DNA from 4 places in the Reichenbachiella sp. MALMAid0571 genome. Region 1 is predicted to be linked to each of the others. Evidence: riboswitches for the same ligand, from Rfam matches in the RefSeq annotation. Region 1 holds a riboswitch; each other region holds the start of a gene.
What was found. A riboswitch is a leader RNA that binds a small molecule or an ion and turns the genes downstream of it on or off. The one in region 1 is predicted to bind S-adenosylmethionine.
Positions count from the first base shown of each region.

Region 2: it holds a riboswitch for S-adenosylmethionine, as region 1 does, so the genes downstream of both, AAOP42_RS13140 (trans-sulfuration enzyme family protein) here and AAOP42_RS05565 (homocysteine S-methyltransferase family protein) in region 1, are expected to answer to the same signal.
Region 3: it holds a riboswitch for S-adenosylmethionine, as region 1 does, so the genes downstream of both, AAOP42_RS22005 (homoserine dehydrogenase) here and AAOP42_RS05565 (homocysteine S-methyltransferase family protein) in region 1, are expected to answer to the same signal.
Region 4: it holds a riboswitch for S-adenosylmethionine, as region 1 does, so the genes downstream of both, AAOP42_RS19935 (phosphoadenylyl-sulfate reductase) here and AAOP42_RS05565 (homocysteine S-methyltransferase family protein) in region 1, are expected to answer to the same signal.

Region 1 covers NZ_JBDKWG010000107.1:12,673-18,965, reverse strand. Annotated here, with positions in the region: gene AAOP42_RS05575 (arylsulfatase) at 1-1,513, shown strand, start outside; gene AAOP42_RS05570 (bestrophin family protein) at 1,679-2,578, shown strand; SAM riboswitch class I at 2,754-2,874, shown strand; gene AAOP42_RS05565 (homocysteine S-methyltransferase family protein) at 2,931-3,944, shown strand; gene AAOP42_RS05560 (four helix bundle protein) at 3,973-4,326, shown strand; gene metH (methionine synthase) at 4,374-6,293, shown strand, end outside.
Region 2 covers NZ_JBDKWG010000133.1:71,071-77,363, reverse strand. Annotated here, with positions in the region: gene AAOP42_RS13150 (Gfo/Idh/MocA family protein) at 1-353, opposite strand, end outside; gene AAOP42_RS13145 (SMP-30/gluconolactonase/LRE family protein) at 524-1,444, opposite strand; SAM riboswitch class I at 1,631-1,730, shown strand; gene AAOP42_RS13140 (trans-sulfuration enzyme family protein) at 1,902-3,077, shown strand; gene AAOP42_RS13135 (homoserine O-acetyltransferase family protein) at 3,086-4,108, shown strand; gene AAOP42_RS13130 (aspartate kinase) at 4,241-5,560, shown strand; gene AAOP42_RS13125 (metallophosphoesterase family protein) at 5,594-6,293, shown strand, end outside.
Region 3 covers NZ_JBDKWG010000150.1:172,544-178,836, forward strand. Annotated here, with positions in the region: gene AAOP42_RS21995 (bifunctional 3,4-dihydroxy-2-butanone-4-phosphate synthase/GTP cyclohydrolase II) at 1-135, shown strand, start outside; gene AAOP42_RS22000 (hypothetical protein) at 119-748, shown strand; gene AAOP42_RS22005 (homoserine dehydrogenase) at 771-1,949, opposite strand; SAM riboswitch class I at 2,057-2,169, opposite strand; gene AAOP42_RS22010 (hypothetical protein) at 2,266-2,790, opposite strand; gene AAOP42_RS22015 (RagB/SusD family nutrient uptake outer membrane protein) at 3,276-4,976, opposite strand; gene AAOP42_RS22020 (SusC/RagA family TonB-linked outer membrane protein) at 4,991-6,293, opposite strand, start outside.
Region 4 covers NZ_JBDKWG010000147.1:153,205-159,497, reverse strand. Annotated here, with positions in the region: gene AAOP42_RS19955 (hypothetical protein) at 92-505, shown strand; gene AAOP42_RS19950 (porin family protein) at 548-1,180, shown strand; gene AAOP42_RS19945 (lmo0937 family membrane protein) at 1,313-1,462, shown strand; gene AAOP42_RS19940 (CsbD family protein) at 1,538-1,678, shown strand; gene AAOP42_RS19935 (phosphoadenylyl-sulfate reductase) at 1,717-2,436, opposite strand; SAM riboswitch class I at 2,629-2,735, opposite strand; gene AAOP42_RS19930 (DUF8457 domain-containing protein) at 2,792-4,039, opposite strand; gene AAOP42_RS19925 (2Fe-2S iron-sulfur cluster-binding protein) at 4,071-4,394, shown strand; gene AAOP42_RS19920 (thymidine kinase) at 4,397-4,993, shown strand; gene porZ (type IX secretion system anionic LPS delivery protein PorZ) at 4,994-6,293, shown strand, end outside.

The sequences.
Region 1 (6,293 bases):
AGGTGGGGTGTACAGCACCAGTGCAGGTGGAGAAAGATTGGATTTGGATGAAACTACCATAGCCCAAACCTTCAAACAAGCCGGATATCAAACAGCTGTCATTGGTAAGTGGCACAATGGAATGCAATACCCATACCACCCAAACGGACGTGGCTTTGACGAATTCTATGGCTTTTGCTCAGGTCATTGGGGCAACTATTTCGCTCCCCTTTTAGAACACAATGGACAATTGGTTCAGGGTGAAGGATTTATTATAGATGATTTCACAAACAAAGCCATAACCTTTATTGAAAATAACAAAAGCAATCCTTTCTTCCTATACCTTCCATACAACACGCCACACAGCCCCATGCAGATACCTGATGAATGGTGGCGAAAATATGAGAACAAAGAATTAAAAATGCTTCACCGGAATCCTGAAAAAGAGGATCTTCAGCACACCAGAGCTGCACTTGCTATGTGTGAAAACATAGACTGGAATGTAGGAAGGCTGATCAAAAAACTTGATGAACTAAAACTAACAGAAAACACCATCATCGCTTACCTATCTGACAATGGACCCAATGGATACCGATGGAACGGTAATATGAAAGGCAAAAAAGGATCTACCGATGAAGGCGGGGTAAGGTCTCCTCTCATAGTTCAGTGGAAAGGAAAAATAGATGCTGGAAAAAAAATCACTAAAATTTCCAGTATGTTGGATTTATACCCAACGCTAACCAAGTTGGCCGGAATTAGATTTTCTCCTAAAAAACCTTTGGATGGAAAAAGTCTAAAACCACTACTTATAGAAAATGATTCTGATTGGGAAGACAGATATATTATCAATAATTGGAGAAATAGTACAAGTGTAAGAAGTCAGCGATTCCGATTGGATGCGGAAGACAACCTGTACCACATGATCAAAGATCCGGGTCAAAGCACTGATGTATCTGATCAATATCCCGATATAAAAAAGGAGATGATGAATATCAAAGACCAATGGAAAACTGATGTATTATCCGAACTCCCAAAAAAGGATTTGAGAACCTTTCCTGTTGGCCATCCCGATTTTGAATATACTCAAATACCTGCGCAAGACGGCCAGGCTCATGGCAACATACAAAGGTCGAATCGGTGGCCAAACTGTTCCTATTTTACCAATTGGACGGATGAGAAAGATTATATCTCATGGGACATAGAAGTATTAGAGGAAGGAGATTACGATGCAACTATATACTACACTTGTTCGAAGGAAAATACAGGCTCAACCATTGAACTCATTTTTGATTCAGATACTCTGAAAACCAAAATCACCGAACCGCATGATCCACCATTGATTGGTATGCAATACGATAGACACAAACGAATTGAGTCTTATACGAAAGATTTTAAGCCTCTGAATATGGGTGCTATTCATCTGAATAAAAATACAGGTCAGTTGATATTGCAAGCACCTGATATTCCGGGTAAGGAAGCTTTAGATTTTAGATTACTACTGCTGAAAAAACAAAATTTCACTCCAAAAATTTGATGCAGGCAAGTCGAAACATCAAGGTAAAATACCGACAAACGGTTCTTCCTCATTGCTCTAAAAAGATTTTAATTGACTAAAGTCAATCGAATTCCAAGAATCTTCTAAATATTAACAATTTATTATTTACTTTGGAATCAAAGTATCACCAACCAACCAACTACGATGATAAAGTACAATCCCAAAACGTATGTCTCACACATATTTAGTGTTTACAGCCGTCATGTAATGCGAGCTCTTTTGCCAATGATGGTGTTGGTAGGAGCATTTACTGCGTCGGTAGAATACGTGATGAAGGAAATCATTAAATTAGAATACGAAGGTACTCTTGCTTTTCACTCCATACTAGGGATTATACTTGGCCTGTTTCTAGTTATCAGAACGAATACCGCCTATGATCGCTGGTGGGAAGGCCGTAAGCTTTGGGGTTCTCTGGTCAACAACTGCAGAACCTTGGCCATCAAAATAAGTTCATTCACAACCAACCCAGAGGATAAACATTTCTTTAGAACTCAAATTCCAAATCTGGTCTTTTCGATGAAAGAGCATCTTAGAGGTAGCATTAAGGTAGGAGAAATGGAATTTCCGGATCCAGAAATGAAAAGTGCTGTGATCAAAAGTAAACACCGTCCCAATATGATCAATAGAATAATGTACCAAAGAATTCAACTATTGAGAGACAGAGGTGATTTGAGTCAGGAACAGTTTTTCGTACTGGATAAGGAAATGAAAGCATTTACTGATATTATTGGTGCTTGCGAGCGTATTAAATCAACCCCCATACCTTATTCCTACAGTATGTTTATCAAAAAATTCGTTTTCTTTTACATCAATTCCTTACCCTTTGCACTGGTTTGGCAATTTGGATACTGGGCCGTGCCAATTGTAGTGTCAATTTTCTACTTCCTGTTTAGTATTGAATTAATAGCTGAAGAAATTGAAGACCCCTTTGGTACTGACATCAATGACTTGCCTCTTGATGAATTGGCTGTAAAAATCAAAAATGCGGTGAGAGAGATTATTGATACAGAGAATTATGAATACCCTGTAGTAGCAACAAAATAACCGTTAATACTTTACAACTAATTCAAAAAAACCGGAACACCTGATTTCTACATGCTCCACCTTTGTTGGTTCTGTGCAAAGAATTAACAGAATTCGACAATCCTTTTTAACTCACCTACCGGAAATTGCATTCGGATTTAGCTTGCAGCCTATTATTTTTCACTTATATTTGCCTTACTTATCAAGAAAGACCGAGGGATTGGGCCCTTAGACGTCTTGGCAACATATCCATAGCCGCAATACGGATGTTGTGCCAATTCCCACTCCGACCGTTTCCGGTTGGAAAAAGATAGGTAATCGTCAAGTGATTTCTTAGGTAAGCAAAATTGAGTTCCAAGCTAAACAATTAGATATGGACATTAGAGATATTCTCAAAGAAAGAATATTGATCTTGGATGGTGCAATGGGCACAATGATCCAGCGTCATCAATTAGAAGAAAAGGACTTCAGAAATGAAGAACTAAAAGACCATCCTGTTCCATTGAGAGGCAACAATGATTTGCTGTCTATCACCAGGCCGGATGTAATCAAAGGAATTCATGCAGCATATTTTGAAGCAGGAGCCGATATCGTAGAAACCAATACTTTTGGCAGTACCTGGATCGCTCAGGCAGACTACAAACTGGAAGACTGGGTTTATCGGATCAACTTTGAATCGGCAAAATTGGCAAAAGAAGTTGCTGTAGAATTTAGCACCAATGAACCTGACAAACCCCGGTTTGTAGCAGGATCAATGGGACCTACCAACCGACTGGCATCTATGTCGCCCGACGTAAACGATCCCGGATTCAGAGCGATCAACTTCGATCAACTGAAGCAGGCATTTTCAGATCAGGCAAAAGCCCTACTTGATGGAGGAGCTGACTTATTGCTGGTAGAAACCATCACGGATACTTTAAATGCCAAAGCAGCCTTAATGGCCATCGATGAAATAGCAGAAGAACGTGGAATCAAAATACCAATCATGGTATCAGGAACTATTACTGATGCCAGTGGCAGGATATTGTCCGGACAAAATACAGAAGCCTTTCTTATTTCAATTTCTCATTTGGATTTGCTAAGTGTTGGATTGAATTGTGCCTTGGGAGCCAAAGAATTGAAGCCTTATTTGCATGTGTTATCCAGTAAATCAGAATTCAACATCAGTGCTCACCCAAACGCAGGTTTACCCAACGAATTTGGTGCTTATGATGAAACTCCGGAAGACATGGTAAGTCAAATCAAAGAATTTCTAGATGAAGATTTGATCAACATCATTGGTGGATGCTGTGGCACCACTCCTGATCATATTAAAGCAATAGCAGAATTGGCAGATGGGTATAAGCCTAGAATTGTTCATAGTCAACGGACAACTGTTAACAGCTAACAGAAAGATTGGGTTATAATAAAATAGTATGAGTTTTAAATTTGAAAATTTAAGGGTTTGGAAAGATGCCATTCAGTTGGCAAATGAAATTCATATACTCACATTAGAATGGCCTAAGAGCGAACTCTACATTTTAACGTCTCAAATAAAAAGAGTAGCCGATTCTATTGCTCTTAACATTTCTGAAGGTAGCACAGGTCAATCTAATTCTGAATTTAAAAGGTTCCTTAGATACGCCAATAGATCCGGACTTGAAGTGATTACTTGTCTCTATCTAGCTAAGGGGAGAAATCTTATAAACGAAGAATATTTTCTAAAATACTATAATCAAACCGAAACACTCATTGTAAAAACCCAAGCTCTTATAAAATCGATTAACTAACGTAAATTCGGTTGACTGTCATCAGTTGACCGTTGACTCAAAATAAAATGAACATACACCCCGACTATCCAGGAAAATACAAATACAAATGGCACAATTATGCGCCAATGAAACTCAGCGGATTGGAGCCATTGATTGTCACTCCTGAACTAAATTTCATAAATGTAGGAGAAAGGACGAATGTTACTGGTTCGCGAAAATTTCTTCGGTTGATCAAAGAAGAAAAATTCGAAGATGCACTTGCCATAGCAAGAGATCAGGTAGAGGGAGGCGCACAAATCATCGACGTAAACATGGATGAAGGGATGTTGGACGGAGTTAAAGCCATGACTGATTTTCTGAATCTTATGGCATCTGAACCAGACATTGCAAAAATTCCCGTCATGATTGACAGTTCCAAATGGGAAATCATAGAAGCAGGATTGAAATGTGTGCAGGGAAAATCAGTAGTAAACTCTATTAGTTTAAAAGTAGGCGAAGAAGAATTTATCCGTCAGGCTAAACTCATCAAACAATATGGTGCCGCAACCATCGTCATGGCTTTTGACGAAGATGGACAAGCTGACAATTACCAAAGAAGAATTGAAATCGTTAAGAGAACGTATGATTTGATGGTTGGCCCTAAAATCAATTTCCCTCCACAGGATATTATTTTCGATCTTAATATTTTCCCGGTAGCTACTGGCATGGATGAACACAGGAAGAATGCACTGGATTTTTTCCAGGCTACCCGCTGGGTTAGAGAAAACCTGCCCGCAGCACATGTAAGTGGTGGTGTCAGTAATGTGTCTTTTTCTTTCAGGGGCAACAATCCTGTAAGAGAAGCCATGCACTCTGCTTTCCTGTACCATGCCATTGGTCAGGGAATGGACATGGGAATAGTAAACCCTGCAATGCTTGAGGTGTACGATGACATTCCAAAAGAATTATTGGAAAAAGTGGAAGACGTTTTATTGGACAGACGAGAAGATGCCACTGAAAGACTGCTTGATTTTGCTGAATCGTTTGTAGGAAGTGAAAGGGCCGAAAAGAAAAACGATGAATGGAGAGAGCTCCCGGTAGGAAAAAGGATCGAACATGCGTTGGTCAAAGGAATTGTTGAATTTATTGACGAAGATACTGAAGAAGCACGCCAGCTTTTAGACAAGCCTTTGCACGTCATAGAAGGCCCATTGATGGACGGGATGAATGTGGTTGGAGATCTTTTTGGTGAAGGAAAAATGTTTTTGCCACAGGTAGTGAAAAGTGCCCGTGTAATGAAAAAGGCGGTGGCTTACCTTACACCTTATCTGGAAGCTGAAAAGGCAGAAGGAGCAGCAAAAAATGCCGGAACAGTACTTTTAGCCACAGTGAAAGGTGATGTGCATGATATCGGAAAAAACATAGTTGGTGTGGTGATGGCATGCAACAACTATGAGATCATAGATATGGGTGTGATGGTACCAGGAGAAAAAATACTGGAAAAAGCCCGTGAGGTGAACGCCGATATTATTGGATTAAGTGGCTTGATTACCCCTTCGTTAGATGAAATGGTGGACTTTGCAAAATTACTTGAAAGAGAGAAAGCTCAGTTTCCATTACTGATTGGAGGTGCTACCACTTCCCGGATTCATACTGCAGTAAAAATTGATCCTTGCTATTCCGGACCTGTGGTTTATGTTTTGGATGCATCGAGAAGTGTTCCTGTTGCCGGAGATTTACTGAGTGAAAAGAAAGAGGCATACGTTTCAGGAGTAAAAAAAGAATATCAGGAAGCAAGAGAAAAGCATGCAGGAAGAACAAAAGATAAAAACTACATTCCCTTTGCAGAGGCTCAGGAAAATTGTTTCAAAATAGATTGGGAAACCACACCCATTACAAAACCAAATTTCATAGGAAATAAGACCTATAACAGCTATCCGTTGGAAGAAATCAGAGAATACATCGACTGGACTCCCTTTTTCCAGACATGGATGCTGAAAGGTAAA
Region 2 (6,293 bases), on a different contig from region 1:
ACTGATACAGCATCAATGTTGTTTTTTTCTTTTTCCAACATGATGCGGTAGTCCTTGTAATACTTTGCATCAGGGAAATTCTCTCTACTTGTTTTTGCTTCCCTGTCATCTACATCACATAAAAATGCAATTTTCACGTTGGGGCTTTTTGCAAAATTGACAATATCTGATTTTCCTTTACCGCCGGCTCCAATCCCAGCGATATATAGAGTGTCAGACGGAGCTACAAATCCATTTCCTCCAAGTACAGACCTGGGTACAATGGTAAAAGCTGCTCCGGCAATACCGAGGCTTTTAATGAATTTTCTTCGTGAATCCGAAGTAGTTAATTTCTTGTTTTTATTGTTTTCCATTTATGAATTGTGATTTTATAGAAAGAAGCGATTAAGATAATAATGTAATTTATTTATAACAAAGCTTCATGCAAATAAGATGCCTTAATAGGATTAATTAAGCCATTATTTTGGCCAATAATCAAAAAAATGGAACAAAGAGTATATATATTATTAGAGGTATAATGGTTTCATTTTGAGTTCATGACAAATGTCCTGCCGGCATGTGCTGTTTCAAATTTTTCAATAAATCCTCGGTCCTGTAGGGTTACAAAACACGTCTTTCCTTCCGATCCTCCGAAAGCGATATTTGATGGTTTTTTACCTTTAAGGGTTACTTCGTTAATTTTTTCTCCTGATGGGGATAAAATAAGAATCGTTCCTTTTCCATGTCTGGTTATATAAAGGTTGCCTTCAACATCACAACGCATACCGTCCATCCCAAAGTCTTTCACCTTTGCCAATAATCTTTTGTTCGAAATATCACCAGTTTTGCTAAGATCGTAAGCCCAAATATTTCTCTGGACACTTTCGTTGACATATAACGTTTTTTCGTCCGGACTCACTTCTATTCCATTAGTTGTACCCATATTGGTTTCCAGTAGTGTGAATGTTCCATTGGTGTCTATACGCCAGATTTGCCCGGATTCATTTTTCCAGTCAGGATCGGAAGCAAATATGATATTGGAAGAAGTAATAGCAATATCATTGGGTTGGGTCATCCCATCATTGTGAGCGTAAACAGTTATTTTTTTATTAGTCATATTTACTTGCAGTATATTATGACCAGTGTAGTCAGCTATGTACATCATCCCCCGGCTTCCAAATCGAATACCATTGCCTGTACTGCCTTCGGGTAGCTGATCAATAAACATTTGAAATTGTCCTGGAGGATCAAACATACCAATAGAGCCTGATTTGAATGGATTTACAAAATATAAATTACCGTTAACATCGACCGCAGGGCCTTCTAAGCCGGATGTAACATCACCCAGATTGTACTCAATATCAGTAGTTTTATACAGATTATTTTCGACGTTTTTTGTTTTTTGTTGATCGCTTTTACAAGAATAGAATAAGGCAATAAGAATCAACGGAAAGATGTTTTTCATAATACTAAACTTAGCTGTTTTATCAGTATTCAATATTGAGTACAATTTATATCATTATATCCAAAAAGTATTACGCAAATAGCAGGTAAGTGGAGATTAGAATTATTTACTAAATATTAGTCTGCATTTTGAGAATATTATCAAATTAATGTGTTTATTTGCGCATTCGTTCTTTAAAAACATTTTGACTTATCAAGAAAGGTGGAGGGATATGGCCCTAAGAAACCTTGGCAACCTATTTTATAATAAGGTGCCAATTCCTACCCTGAAAAGGGATCGATAAGAAAGTAGAGGATTCATTAAAAGAAATTATATAATCCCTTCTGACTTATCTCAGAAGGGATTTTTTTATGGGTAGAGTTTTGGAAAATTAAATTTTATTCCATTATCAAACCCGACGATACCTTTTGAGAGTTGAGATAGAAAAGAGCAGTGTTGAACTTAAAAGTTAGTGGTCGTGTATAAAAATTTTGAAACAATTGCCATAAGAACGCAGGAGAAAAGATCCGAGAACAGAGAACATTCTGTTCCATTATATCTTACTTCCAGTTATGTCTTTGATGATGCAGAGCAAGCAAGAGCCTTGTTTGCAGATGAGGAAGATGGAAACATCTATTCCAGATTTACCAATCCAAATACTTCTGAGTTTGCTTCTAAAATGGCTCAATTAGAAGGTACAGAAGATGCTTTTGCTACCGCTACCGGTATGGCTGCAGTATTTGCAAGTATCGCTCCGTTTTTAAAATCCGGGGATCATATTTTGGCTTCAAGGTCAGTTTTCGGAAATACGCATAAAGTCATTACCGAAGTACTTCCTGAATGGGATATCACATATACCTATGTGGATATTAAGAAGCCTGAAACCTGGGAAGCAGCCATTCAGACCAATACAAAAATGATCTTTGTTGAAACTCCTTCAAATCCTGCTTTGGATTTGATAGATCTGGAATGGCTGGGTAAGCTTTCAAAAAAGCATGGGTGTTTGTTGAATGTTGACAATTGTTTTGCGACACCTTTTTTACAACAACCAGCCAAATGGGGAGCGGATCTTATTACGCATTCTGCTACCAAATACATTGATGGACAGGGGCGTGTAATGGGAGGTGTTGTTTTAGGAAACAAAGAGTTGATTGCTAAAGTAAGAACTTTTGCCAAACGAACAGGGCCATCTCTTTCTCCATTCAACGCCTGGGTACTTTCCAAGAGCCTTGAAACACTGGCTCTCAGAATGGAAAGACATTGTGAAAATGCCCTTCGGTTAGCGGAATATCTGGAACAACATGATGATGTGGCTTCTGTGTCGTATCCATTTTTATCAACATATCCAAATTATGAACTCGCAAAGAAACAAATGAAATTGGGGGGGGGATTGGTCTGCTTTGAATTGAAAGGTGGACTAGAAAGTGGGAGGAAGTTTTTGAATGCACTGGAAATGATTTCGTTGACAGCAAATCTCGGTGATACCCGGACAATTGCTACTCATCCTGCTTCAACAACACATTCTAAACTAAGTGAAGAAGAAAGAAGACAAGTGTCAATTGGTGCTGGTTTAGTACGGGTTTCTCTGGGATTAGAGCATTTTGACGATATTAAAAACGACATAGAACAAGCCATTCAAAAGTCAATTAATTAAAATCACTTATGTCTGCAAAGCAGTTTTATCAATACAATAAAAGATTTGAGCTGGAAGCCGGGGGGTATTTTCCCGACCTGACTATCGCCTACCATACCTATGGTAAAATGAATGCAGACAAAAGCAATGTTGTTTGGATTTGCCATGCTCTTACCGCCAATTCGGATGTTGAGGACTGGTGGCCTGGAATGGTCGGAGAAGGATGCCACTTTGATCCAGAGGATTATTACATAGTATGTGCCAATATGCTTGGGTCGTGCTATGGATCTACAGGTCCATTGAGTATCAATTCTGAGACAGGAAAACCCTACTATTTGTCTTTCCCGATGGTTACCATTAGAGATATGGTCAATGCCTATGACCTCCTGCGCCAGTATTTGAAAATTGATAAAATAAATACTGTGATCGGAGGGTCATGTGGTGGACATCAGGCACTTGAAATGGCTTTGTTGTTGCCTGATTTGATCGAAAACCTCGTGGTGTGTGTGTCTTCTGCTACAGAATCGGCATGGAGTAAGGCGGTGCATACAGCTCAGCGAATGGCTATGGAGGCAGATGGTACATGGGGAGAAGATAACGAAAATGCCGCTATAGAAGGAATGAAGGCGGCAAGAGGAATAGGGTTGCTTACTTACAGAACGATAGAGGCTTACATCCAAACACAAAATGATGAAGACAATGAAAAGCTGGATAACTACAAAGCATCGTCATACATCAAGTATCAGGGTGAAAAATTGGCAAAACGATTCAACGCTTATTCTTACTGGTATTTGTCTAAAGCCCTCGATACACATAATGTAGCAAGAGGAAGAGGTTCTTTGGTGGATGTACTCAATTCTATCAAAGCAAAAACCCTGATAGTAAGTATAGACTCTGATATATTAATTCCAGTATCTGAGCAAAAAACATTGGCAGAAAACATACCTGGATCGAAGCATGAGATTATTCACTCTGATTATGGGCACGATGGTTTTCTGATCGAGCATGAAAAAATAACAGCCAAGTTGAAAGATTTTTTTTCAAATAAATAGTAGTCAAATACGCTTAACTTTGTAAGCAGTAAGTGTGAATTTTTTAATAAATAGAAAATAAGTAATTGTTGGCGATGGATTTGTTTTAGGCATCATGCACCAATAATTATTAAGTAGAAAACTAAGTAGTATATGAAAGTTTTAAAGTTTGGAGGTACATCAGTAGGATCAGCTGAGAATATGAAAAGAGTATCTCAAATTGTAGAAGATGAAGAACCAAGATTTGTGGTATTGTCTGCCGTGTCAGGTACTACCAACGACCTGGTAGCAATATGTACATGTCTATATGCCAATGATAAGGAGGGAGCACGCAAGATCATTGAAAAGTTCAATTTCAGGTATGATGAACTGATAGAAGGATTGTATGACTCTGAAGAATATAAAATAAAAGGAAGAGAACACTACAGTGCATTTGTTGATCTTCTCAATGGGATAGTAGATTCAGATTTTTCTGAAAAGGAAGAAAAAGTAGTTTTGGCTCAGGGAGAGGTACTTTCAACCAAGTTATTTACCACAAAGCTTGAGGAGGAAGGTAAAGATGTGATGTTGCTGGATTCTTTGGAATTTATGCGATTGACTTCAGAAAGCGAACCGGATTTAGAGTTTAGTAAATTGGAACTGGATGCTATTTTGACAAGGCATTCCGGAGTGGATCTCTTTATTGCTCAGGGATATATCTGTAGAAATAGCAAAGGAGAGATAGACAATCTGCAAAGGGGAGGGAGCGACTATTCTGCATCATTATTGGCAGAGGCAATAGATGCTTCTGAACTCCAGATTTGGACTGACATTGATGGTATGCACTACAACGATCCAAGGATAGTCGAGCATACCAAAAGTATTCCTAAGCTCTCTTATGAAGAGGCTGGTGAACTGGCATATTTTGGAGCTAAAATATTACACCCATATTGTCTGCTCCCTACCAGACGAAAAAATATTCCCGTGAGGGTTAAAAATACTATGGATCCTTCTGCCATTGGTACCTACATCAGTGAAGATACTTCTGAGTTTGGAATCAAAGCCGTAGCAGCGAAAGACGGGATCATAGTAATAAAAATAAAATCGACCAGAATGCTTCTTGCTTATGGTTTCTTAAAAAGGATATTTGAAGTATTTGAAAAGTATGAAACCTCAGTTGATGTAATTACTACTTCTGAAGTAGCAGTGTCGTTGACTATTGACAATGGTAAAAGCCTCAATAAAATAGTAGATGAATTGGAGATATATGGAGAGGTGCATGTGGAAAAGGATCAGTGTATCATATCAGTAGTTGGTAATTTTATAGCCGACGAAAAAGGTACTGCATCTGTTATTTTTGATTCTTTGAGAGAAATTCCATTAAGGATGATATCATTTGGAGGCAGCAAACACAATGTTACTCTTCTTGTAAATGCCAAGCATAAAAAAGAAGCATTGAATGCTTTGAATGATAGTCTGTTTAGTAATAAATAGAGCAAATAGCAAAAAATATAAATTCAATATAATATGCTTCTACGGATTGTACTATTTAGCTTATTAATTCCCATACTTTTCTTTTCATGTGTATCTCAGAAGGAACAAAGCACTGAATTAGTTTCGAAAGAAGACAATGAATCATGGAGATTTGTAGTGACAGGAGATTGTCGCAGTGGGAGCGATGGGAGTGGAGTGAATGAAGTGATATTGGATAAGGTAGCACGTGCAGTTTCGAAAGAAGACATAGAATTTGTCCTTTTTACCGGAGATTTGGTTTATGGTCATGCAGACAGGAAAACCCTTGGGGATGAGGGAGCACTTCAGCGGCTGGAGAAGGAGTTGCTTTTGTTTAGAAACACTATGGAACCTGTTTATTCAAAAGACATTCCTGTGTATTGTGTAAGAGGAAATCATTCTGCAACACAAAGATATCCAGACCATGCAGGTCATCCGGATCACAGGCCTATATGGCCGGAAACTAAAAAGGTATGGGACAAAGTGATGTCAGGTAAATATTCAATGCCCAAAAATGGACCGGAAAGAGAAAAAAATGTAACTTTCTCTGCGATACATCATAATGCCATGATAATTGGCTTGGATTTATATACTCCTAATCTGGATTCAGCAGCAAATACTGATGGTAGCTACCCGAAAGATGCTTGTCGCAGGGTAAACCAATTGTGGTTGGATGAACAACTAAAAAACAAACAAGAACACTTGTTTGTTTTTA
Region 3 (6,293 bases), on a different contig from region 1:
TTAATGGGATATGGTTTGGAAATTGTTCAGAACATACCAATAGAAATTGTTCCAAATCAACATAATCAAAAATATCTTGAGACCAAGAGAGATAAAATGGGACATAACATTCTAAAGAATGAAGAGGCTAATTAAATATACTACACTACTATTATTAACAATTTATTTCAGTACCGCTCAGGCTCAGGAATTCCCTTCCAGAATATGGCATGAAGGTTATTTGGTTACTGCGAAAGAAGATACTGTTCGGGGTTTAGTCAAGTATGACATGGACACGGATATAGTCCAGGTTATTGTAAATAAAGATCAGGTGCAGACTTTCAGCAGCAAGAAAATTCTGTATTTTGAAATATTTGATAAGACGGTTAACAATTACAGACAGTTTTATTCATTACCATATCAGGTAAAACTGGACTACAAAACTCAATCATTGTTCGAAGTATTATATGAAGGCCCCCTGACTTTGCTTGTAAAAGAGAAGATCATCATGGTATCAGATCCATACAACCAGTCGTATTACAATGGTCCAAGTCTATCCCGAGAAAAACTGACTTACACCTATTTCTTTATTGATCAGAAGGGAAAAATGAATGAATACAGTACTGGGAAAAAAAATGATCTGTTGGATATCATGAAAGAAAACCCCAATAAGGTGAAAAATTACATCAAGTCCAATCGCTTGAAGACAGATAAAATGAGAGATATTGTTCGAATTACTGCATTTTATAACTCTTTGTTGCGCAGTTAGTTAACATTGAAACTGTAAATTATTAATTATAAGCGATTACGCTTATATCTTGCTCGTTTTTCCAATTTGCATTTTCCAATTTTGAAAGCTTGATTGTTCCGGTAATGTAATTGTCATTTTCGCTGTAGTACTTTTCAGCTATATGTTCGAAATCATTGAAGTCCGGAGACGTTCCATTGCTGTATCGGACATATACCTTCAATTCTGAGTCTCTGGTCAGTTTTAGTTTTTTGTGAAACCTCTCATACTTTTTGTATTCATATTTGTAGGAATAGTTGAGTGCAGAAATGTCAGAAAGTACTGCCGATCCTGTAGGCTTGTCTCCGGCTCCTTTCCCATAAAGCAATTGATTCTCGGAAAATGCACTTTCCAGAATCACCGCATTGTACTCATTTTTTGTAAATGAGAGAGTAGAATTGTCATCTACAAAAGATGGAATAACATAAGCTTCAATATGATCCTCAATTTTCTTGCACTTGGCAATTAACTTTATATTCAACCCATGATTTTTGGCAAATTTGATATCGAAAGGATTGATTTTGGTAATTCCATAACTGAACACATCTTCTGGCTTTGAAATGAGTCCAAAAGCGTGAAAAATAATGATTACCAATTTGTGCTTTGCATCAATACCTTCCACATCCAGGCTGGGATCAGTTTCCGCAAACCCAATGTCCTGAGCTTCTTTCAATACCACGTCATAATCCAGTCCTTCATCTATCATTTTTGATAGAATGTAATTGGTGGATCCGTTGAATATACCGGATACTGACGTGAGCATATCATTGTCATAATACTCTTCCAGGTTTCTAATGATAGGAATACTGGCACAAGAAGAGCCTTCATACAGAAATGGCACATTGTATTTTTTCTGTAAATCAACTAAGGTCTGTAAGTTTTCAGAGATCATTTTTTTATTGGCCGAAATCACGGCCTTTCCTTTTTCCATTGCTTCTTTCACAATGTCAAATGCAGCCTCTGCATCGTCTATCAATTCTACAATGACATCAATATCCGAGTCGTCTAAAAGCTCGTGCTTGTCTGTAGTGAAATAGCTCTGATCGATATTCCTTTTCTTGTTGGCATTTTTAATGCATATCTTTTTGATGTTGGTGTACTCATTGTTGGTTTCTTGCAATACATACCACAGACCAGTACCAACACAGCCAAAACCAAATACACCCAGATTAATTCTTTTCATTTTCACACTATTTAAACCTTTTTAACACCAATTCACATAAAATAAAAAATCCCTTCCAGCAGAGCTAAAAGGGATATATTCTTTTGATAAAGGGTCAAATCCATTTCAACTCATCTATCCCTGTTCTTAGAAGGATTGGAAGTAGCACCTGCTCAAATACTAATGATGAGGGTTGCTAAGGTTTCTCAGGGCCAAATCCCTCCACCTTTCTTGATAAGTAACTAATTAAAAATAAGAACGTCTGCAAATAAACTGAATATACCTTGTTCTACCAAGTGCTGGTTTCAATATATCTGATAATCATTTACAGACAATTTTATTTAGAATAAAAATATGCCATGTGAATAAAAAAGAATTGATCTCCATAAGGTGGAGTCCTTCCCCATCTACTGACACCCTGACCTTCATAGCTGTAGGTTCCTGGAAAGTAAATAGGCAAACTGTCATCAATTCTAATATGATCAGCAATAGCTCCCACTGGAACCAAGCTCCCCCCACTGGTAATCCATGACTGATCACATTGAGTAGCGGCTGTAAGAAACAGCATATGTTTCTGCTCATTTTCAGTTATGAATCCACAATCCAGAGACATGGCGTAATCTCTAATCCAGAATGATGGGTAAGCACTCCTGCCACCTGGCCTGATAAGGACTCCCCCGGTTTTATTCTGATCACCTGTGCTTGCTATTTCTTGATCCGGATAAATCCGCGAACTTTCCAAAACATCCATTGTTAAGCCTTGAAGAAAACCAAGGTCTTTCGAACTCAGGATTTCACCATTTTGCTGGCAATAAATAGCATTGGACGTAAAAAGGAAGATGATTGAAATATACTTTTTCAATTTGCGGAATGTTTGAGACCACAAAATAATCTTTTAGGGCTTTAATCCCTCACCTGTTCATTGATATAAGCACCTTCAGGAATGGTATTTTTCTAATCAAACAACATTTCTGTTAGTCTTTTAACCTGGGTTCGACGTAACATTTGCCATTACATAAGTAAAATCAGTTGTTTTGTATCTTTGACATTCATTTTGAGGGACAGCTTTTTCCCGGAAAAGTTACAGGTCATCAAAGCTGAGAAAATGTTATTGTTATCACCAGGCCCGGAAATCAAAACCTGTTCCACCCTTCTATGGCCATGACAGAAACAAAAATGGGTTGAAAGCAGATGGAATCAATTAAACAATTTTAGTTGGCCTTTTGCTCCAATCTAAAACCCTCATAACGATTCTGTGATTATACTTCATTACCTGGTTTTTTTAATAAGCTATCACAAATATTCAAATATCTATGATAGCTTATTCATCAATTCTAAGAAAAAAGTTTAGTTCGCTCCGCCGTAACCTGGGTTTTGTTCTAATACTGCATCAATATTAGCTTCAATATCAGATAATGGTATAGGCATTAGACTATGGTGATCCTGAATATCATCAGCATTGAACGGATTATGCGCACGTACTCGTTCAACCAGCTTCCCGGTTCTGTGCAATGTTAATCTTCTTGGCTCTTCGAGACTCAGTTCACGCACACGTTCATCCAGAATATAATCTAAATCTACCTCGGATGCTAAAGCCAGTGTAGCACTTGATCTGGCTCTTATAACATTCACATCTGCTGCTGCACTGCTATTGTCTCCCAAGCCAACATAAGCTTCGGCACGGAGCAGATAAGTCTCAGGTAGTCTCACATAATACTGATCTCGATAAGTAGAACCAGCCCCTGATGATAGCACTAATGTTTCTTTATTTGCGTATAAACTTTCTGGATGTTGCCCCGCCACTGTCACTTTAGTAAGGTAAGGCTGAATGGCAAACGGATGTGTAGGTTCAGGTGGAAAATCCGCAAAGCTCTCCATAAAGTAAGGTGATTCAGGATTATCATAATAGTAATCGCGCCATAAATTGATATTAAGGCTTCTCTCGTCAATGTCATAGTCGGCACCCCATAGTTCCTGCTCTACCCATTCTGTCATGCTAAGAAGATTAATTCCACGACCACCAACGTTAAACGTGGATCTTGGGCCAAGCGTAGCAGGATTGCCATCAGGATCAAGCTGTATCCATATAAGAGAAGCGTGATATCCTTCAAAAGGATTAATTCCGGCACCACCGCCTGTTAGCAAAAAGCCACCTTGAATATCCGTTTCCATTTGTGCTACCCAGATAGCCTCAGTATTACCAGTAGAACGATTTTGATTGCCTAATCTAAAAAGATCCCAATAAGGATTACCACGGTCATCGGAAGCCAGTGAACCAAAGCGCTCGGTCATTAAACCAGTATTCGGATCATTAATTACAACAGATGCGGCAGTTATTGCTTCATTCCATTGCCCTAAAGCAATATGGGTTTCTGCTAAATAATGCTGTGCCACAAGATTGTGCAAACGACCATCCTGCACCTCTGTAATGCCGGGGAGATTATTAGCTGCATCCGTAAAATCTGTCACCATTTGGTTTAGAATGTCTTGCTTGGAAGCCCTTGTAAAATCTGTCGTCGGTCCTGTAATTTCGTTGATAACCAAGGGTACACCGCCATAATGATAAACCAGATACCTGTAAGCGAAAGCTCTGAAGAATTTCGCTTCTGCCTCAATAAGAGACTTCTCATTGGCTGTTAGTTCCGAGCCTTGCAATCTGTCCAGTAGTGTATTAGCATTAGTAACAATTTTATAATAGTTACGCCACAAATCACTGACATAGCCAAACCCATCTATATACACCTGCTGGTAATCTGCAAATCTGCTAGTGCTGTTGTCGAAACGTCCGTTGTAAAATGCATCTGTGCCTGTCCATTGAAACATTGCCCAATTGGCACTGATACCACCTCCACCATAGGTAGTTGCCCTTAGTCGTGCATATAGGTCATAGAGTGCGCTTTCAAACTGTTCAAAATTTTGATAGGCTGTCTCCAGTACGAAAAAAGACTCTGGTTTTTCTTCCAAAAAGGCTTGTTCGTTGCAAGATAGGGTACTTACGAATATCAGAACGAGCGCTATTATGTATATATGTCTTGATAAAATTTTCATCTTTTTACTTTTATTTAGAATTTGATTTCAAGGCCTGCTGTTATGGATTTCATCACAGGGCTATTGTTTGACCGTGAAAGGTTTTGACCAGTTTCCGGATCCCAACCTAACCAGTCGGTAAGTGTAATCAGGTTTTTACCACTTAGGTATAATTTCAAATTCTTGATTCCAACTTTTTGCATCCAGGCCTGAGAAGTATCAAAATTATAAGCCAGTGAAACATCCTGTAAGCGGACAAAACTTCGAGAAAAATATTGACTTTCGCTGAATGGTGTAGATGCTCCCAACCTTCGGAATTGGGCACCTGGGTTAGCTGGAGTCCAATAATCTACTACACTCAGGTTATTAAAGGTTATTGCTTGGTCAGTCTCAAGAGTTGGTTGCTCCAGACCAAGGTAAGAATCCTTGCCTCCTTGTATGCTGTTGATGAATAATTTAAGGCTAAAATTCTTATAACTTAATGTATTTTGTATCCCAAATCTATAGGCCGGCAAAGTAGATCCCAGGATTCTCCTGTCATCAGCAGATATTACCCCATCGCCATCGGTATCAACTATTTTATAGGTTCCTACTCCAAAGCCGGGAGGTAATTGATCTTGTTTATCAAGTTGCCAAATACCATCTATTTCATAGTTGAATATTGTACCCAAGTCTTGATCAATAAATAAACCAGATGCAACAAGATCATCTTCTTTACCGTCTCCGTCCGCATCACGGCCTAATAAGCTAACTACCTTGTTGTTGTTGGTTGAAAAATTGAACCTAACATCCCAATTGAACCCTTCCGGATTTGATTTTAAAACTTGAGCGTCAAGTATAATTTCCAGGCCAGAATTAGCAACTTCACCAAGGTTTGTTTGGATACCTGTAAAGCCTGTTAAACCTGGAAGTGTTTGAAACCATAATAAGTCGTTGGTAGTCGATCTATAATAATCAATATTACCATTGATGCGATAATCCAAAATGGAAAAATCCAGACCAATGTTAAACCCTTTCGTAGTTTCCCAGCTAAGGTTAGGATTAGCCAAAGATGAGGGTGTTTGCCCGTTAACTGTACTTCCTCCATCTCCAAAAACATATTGGGAAGTCGATTCGGTTGATACCCGGGCTAGCGACTGATATCTTTGTGTAAGGTTACCAGTTTCTCCATAACTTGCTCTAAGTTTTAGGTGGTCAATTGAGAGGTTGTCCATATTAAAATCCTTTGAAGCCACCCAACCTAAACCAACTGAAGAAAAAATTCCGAATTTTTTATTCTTGGCAAAACCGCTGAACCCATCCCTTCTGACTGTTGCTGTAACAAAATACTTATCTTGA
Region 4 (6,293 bases), on a different contig from region 1:
CTTATATGCACTATAAACACACTTTTATTTTGCTGGCATGTTTATTCCTATTAGGTAAGTACAAATTAAGTTAAACCAAAAATATATAAACATGAAAGCGCATAATAGAAGTCTCAATATGATCACTAAAACCATCGGAGTAGTAGCTCTTATTTTCTTGTTTGCATGCTCAGGCAATCAATCCAATGATCTTAAACAGCAAAAAGAAGAAATAGTAAAGGAGCTTGAAAAACTGGAAACCAATATTGATGATGCCATCGATGATATTGAAGACAAATTAAACCTCAACGAAGGACCAATTGAAAGGAATCTTGAAAAAGTACAGGAAGACCTGAAACAGAAAAAGAAAGATGTGCAAGTTTCCTTGACCAAAGCTAAAAATGCTACTAAAGACAATTGGGAAAGCATTAAGAGTGATGTAAATGAAACCATGGATGACATTGAAGCTGAGTTTAACGATGTGAAACAAGAAATTGCAGAGGCATTGGATGGTTCTGATAAATAATTATCAGATAATCCAATATTGAACACATATAAACAGAAAATCATGAAAAAGTTACCAATATTAATAATCGCAATAGCCTGTATAGTATTTGATGCAAAGTCTCAAAGTATGGATCACCGTGAAAATCCACAGTTTGGGTTGAAAATAGGCTCTAATTATTCTAATGTATATGACTCACAAGGTGAAGAGTTTGAAGCAGATGGTAGATTTGGGTTGGCTACCGGAGTATTTATCACAATCCCTATTGGTAAATTTATAGGGCTTCAGCCGGAAGTTTTATATTCCCGAAAGGGATTTAAGGGAACAGGTACCATACAAGGCTTGTCTTATGATGTCACTCGTACCACGAATTACATTGATATTCCTTTGATGTTTTCGGTGAAACCATCTCCTGCCATTAGTCTGGTAGCTGGCCCACAATATTCCTTCCTTTTAAAACAAAAAGATGAATTTACCAATGTAGGAGGTAGTGTGGTGCAGGAGCAGGAATTTGAAAATGATAACATCCGCAAAAACACCATGGGTTTTATCGGAGGTGTAGATTTTAACCTAAATGATTTTGTAATTGGAACCAGAGTCGGGTGGGATATGATAAATAACCATGGAGATGGTACTTCAAGTACCCCACGTTACAAAAACGTATGGTATCAGCTGACTTTTGGGTTTAGGTTGTAATCAATTTTGTAAGCTTTTAGGAAACAGCAATAGAGACCTGTCAGGTTTACTTTCAGATATAAACCTGACAAGTCTGCAGGTTTCAGGTACTGATAAGTACAATAAATTTTTAACTCTTAAAACAAAAAAATCATGGGAAATATACTTTATATACTCGCAGTAGTATTGGTCATTTTCTGGCTGGTTGGCTTTTTGGGTTACAGTGCAGGAGGTCTTATTCACATTCTTCTTGTCATTGCCCTTCTTGCCATTATACTTAGAATAATCAGGGGAGTTGCTTAAGTTTTCAGAGGTAAGACGTTGCTCGGAGTTGGAGTAAATAGAAAATTATTGAAAATCAAAAAAACGAAACAAAACATGGAATTATTAGATCAAGGAAACTGGAATATATTGAAAGGAAAATTGAAAGAAAAGTATGGTGAGTTTACTGAAAATGAACTTGCTGTGGCAGAAGCGAAAAAGATTTCAGAATTGAAAGTGCTTGAAAACTCAAATTAGAGGTTATCCAATGAAGCACTTTCAATTCTTAGATTTACTTACAGGTGCAATCCACATTCTGTTTTCGGGCTGTTGTTCCACCTGCCGCTACGACCTTTTCCAGGTACGGTACAGTGCTCACAGCCTATAGAAAAATATCCCTTGGCTACTAGCGGATGAAAAGGAAGGTTGTGATCTTTTATATAAGCTTCTCTTTCTTCCTGAGTTACATCCAGTAAGGGATAAAACTTGATGATGCCATTTCTGTCTTCAAAAATATCCAGTGTAGAACGGTGATCGCTTTGCCATTCCATCAGTCCTGACACCCAGATTTTGTAGTTTTCTTTGATTTCGTTGAGAGGTTCAACTTTATTTATTGAGCAGCAGAAGTCCGGATCTTTTTTCCAGGTCTCTTCCTTTGTGGTAAAATCGTGTTTCCAATCTTCTGCTTTTATACTTTCTACATTCAGGCCATAGAGCTCTGTGAGCTTTTCTTTGTATTCCAATGTTTCTCTAAAATGATACCCCGTGTCAATAAAATAGATTTTTTGACTGGGGTTAGCCAAAGAAAAGACCTTGAGTAAAAAGGCAGAGGTAGCAGCAAAAGACGAAGTAAGCATGACATCTGCCTGATCAAAATCTTCATAAAGAGCAGTTACTCTTTCTTCGATGGTCAGCGAATGATATCTTTCATTCAATTGCCTGATCTGTTTTGCTCTGGTTTCAGCATTTTCCAAATCTATTGTCAGCTTTTGTGTTTCTGTTTTTTCAGCTTCCATATTCCTTCTCAATTACATTAAATATTGAACTTCTTACGAAGAATTTTCTTTTAGGGTCTATTTTTTTTTAATAATTGATAGATAATGTTGTTTTAGGTTTGTTCATCAATAGAATAAGGTCACCAAGAAATAAAAAAGCCCCTGTCGATAAGTCGAAAGAGGCATTTATATCGGTTTGACAAAATGTCCTTGGACTTATCTGTTCCCATTTTTGGGACAGGATTTAGCACCGTTTTTCCATAAAAGGAAAGGTTGCTAAGGCTTCAAAGGGCCATTCCCTCCACCTTTCTTGATAAGTTATCATATTAAAGAACGAGTCGCAAAGCTAGGATAAATTAGCTCTCATACCAAAAACTCACCTAAACCGCTTAAAGATCACTTTTAAAAGCTCTTTAACCTCATCAGAGTTCATGTCCCATTCGTATTTTTTAGAATAGTTCTGTACCAAAAGTTCCACTGATTCGTCAAATGAATTGCTTTTTTCTACTTCCTCCAGTGCTTTAGAATACTCACTGGAATCACCATTGAAAAGATCATTCAAAAACATGTAGCGTTGATTTACGCTAATGCTCTTCTGTATCTCAGAAATTTTCTCTGTTTCATGAACTTCCGCAATTGAAGATTTTGGTTTGTTGTTTTCAAATTTTTCGTTGATGGTATGCTTTTCCTCAGTAAATTTTTCGTTTACGGTGGTTGGTTTTTCAGCTATGATGGGGGCTGGAGCGGTTTTCACTTCTACTATTGGAGAAAACTCCTCATCCATGTTCTCTTCTTCTTCGACCTCTTCATGGTCGTCTTTTTCTATCAAAATTCCTCCATCATGATCGCTGGTGTCTTGATTTATTTCATCAAGCTCCTCCTCTTCTATTATTATTTCTCCAACCTCTTCGGTATCTTCTTCCTCTTCTACCTTAATCAAAATCTCTTCTTCAGCTATTGGTTCATCAATGATTTCTACAACTGGTTCTTCTTCTTTCACTTTTTCAAATACATCCAGAGGAAGTATGGAAGAAAACAAATCGGCTTCTCCGGAAATATCATCATTGTCTGGCGTTTGTTGGCTGACAACAAATTGTACCAGGGTTTTTATTTCATCATTAGTTATTACCTGATTGCCATCATTATCAAGCTTCTCTACTATTTTATTGTAGATATTTTTTCTTAGCTTAATATATTTAGACAGCCCTTTGAAACCCTGAATTCTGGTTACATTCGGCAGGTTAGAAAATTCTGTGATAAAAAACTCTGTCGGATTGTACATCAAAGTAATCGTATCCAAAACAGCTTTCTCCAATAGAGGCCTGAATGGTTCTTTCTTTATCAAAATATTTTTTGAAAGCGTATTGATAAGGCTTTTCAATCCATCTTTAACTTCGGGTTTTGAATAGTCGAAAAAAGGGCTTTGAAATTTTTTTGTTTCTTCCTGCCACTGAAGAAACAAGACCTTTAATATATAAAAATTGACTTGCTTTACAGGAGTAATGTCCAATATTTGCTGGCCGGTAATTGCGTTGCTTGTAGGGAAATGTTTCTCGAGGATTATTGAAGAAAATGATTTGCTATAACTTTCTGCTGCCTTTTGATTTAATTTGTTGCCAGTCATAATATTTGCTTGTTTTGTAAAGTTATAAAATATGCCGAAAATCGTCATAGAAAACCTCAATAAGAAGGAAATTTTAAGTGAAAACGATGAAAAATTGCTTCTTGATATCATTCATGAAAATAATGTAGATTGGATGTATGCCTGTGGAGGTAAAGGAAGGTGCACTACCTGCAAAGCAATATTTTTGGATGGTATAGAAAATGTATCTCCAATAACCACCTGCGAGGATAAATACATTGATTCCGGAAGACTCAAAGAAAATGAGCGGCTGGCTTGTCAATGCCATGTTTTGGGAGATGTAATCATCAAAGTAGATTCGTCCAACAAATTCATGCACATAAGCTATTCTGATTAACTATGTTTATAGAACCGCATATTGTCAAGTTTAAAGCAAAGAATGAACCGACAGGTTGGATAGAGGTAATATGTGGATCAATGTTTTCAGGAAAAACAGAGGAACTCATTCGGAGAATGAACAGGGCTTTAATAGCCAGACAAAAGGTTGAAATATTTAAACCGGCAGTAGATACACGCTACCACCAGACTGAAGTGGTGTCTCACAACGAAAACTCTATCAGGTCAACACCCGTGCAATTTGCCAATGATATATTGCTATTAGCAGGAAATAGCGATGTGGTAGGCATAGATGAAGCTCAATTTTTTGATCAGGAGATAGTAAGTGTAACAAGAAAACTTGCAAATAAAGGCAAAAGGGTAATTGTTGCCGGGTTGGATATGGATTTTAAGGGGGAGCCGTTTGGGGCTATGCCGGCATTGATGAGTATTGCAGAGTTTGTGACCAAAGTGCATGCCATTTGTATGAAATGTGGTGGTGTGGCTTCTTATTCCCACAGGCTTCTAAATTCGGATGAAAAAGTGATGTTGGGTGAGAGAGAAACTTATGAAGCCCGATGCAGAAATTGTTTTTATCAAGATTATCAAAAGGAAAAGTAGTTGAAAAACATTGCAATAACATTAATCATATTTTTAAGTGCGAAGATCACATTAGCACAAGAAAACATTCCAATCGGAACCTGGCGTGTGCATTTCAACTATGAGCGCACCCACCTTGTGGAATTAGTGGAGGACAAGGTCTATTGTGCCAATCAGTTTGGCCTTTTTTATTACGACCTTTCGGATAACAGTTTGAATAAGCTTTCCAAAATGGAAGGGCTGAGTGATATTAGTGTTTCTGCTATAGCCTATGACGATGAGTCAAAAACTTTTGCTATTGGGTATGAAAATGGCAATATTGATTTGCTACAGGACAATCAGATTTTGAATGTTAAAACGATAAAAAACAGAGACATAAGCGATAGTAAAAGTATCAATCACATTACGTTTAGAAATGGATTGGTTTACTTATCAACCAACTTTGGAATTATTGTACTCAATTCTGAATCAGGAGAAGTGGCAGAGGCTTATCAAAACCTTGATCAAGGCGAATCTACAAAGGTAAATAGCGTAGCTTTTCATGATGACAAAATTTATGCGGCTACTAATATTGGGATGCTGGAAGGACAAATTGCCTCCAATATTAATCTACAGGATTTTAACAATTGGGAGCGGTTTGAGGGTTCTTTAGTATCCGATGTGAAAATGTATTCTGTAACTATTCTTAACGATCAGGTAATGGCTACTGATGGAACCAAAATATTCTTTTTCGATGGAGATTCCTGGATTGATTCCGAGATCAATAATATAAATTCTGATATTATAAAATTACGAAGGAATGAATCCAATGTGATTGTGATAGCGGAAGGCGGTATCTATTCTTTAGATGACTCAGGAGATGCTGTTCCTATAGAGATAGAAAATGGAGATGTTCCAAAGGATGCTATTTTAACTTCTGAAGGCACACTCTGGTATGCTGATCATAGTCATGGCCTTTCCAGTTTGGAAAATGGTACAGTGACCAGATTTGTTCCAAATGGGATATTTGAGGGGATTGTCGGAAGAATTCAATTGGTAGGAGAGAAAGTGGTTGTTCTGCCACGGTTTATGTCGTCATTTTACCAGTCTCTAAACAACAATCTGGGTTATGCTGAATTTGAGAATGGTAGCTGGAAAGTTTTTACTAAATCTGATCTGTCGGGGTTGGAGGATATTTCAGCAGTTTCATCAGATTCGAAATTGGTAGCTTCGTTTGGTGATGGAATATTAAATCTGGAAAATCAATTGAAATATGATGAGACCAATAGTCCGTTGGTAATAAATAACTCATCGAACAATGATATTTTGGTTGCCGGGCTGG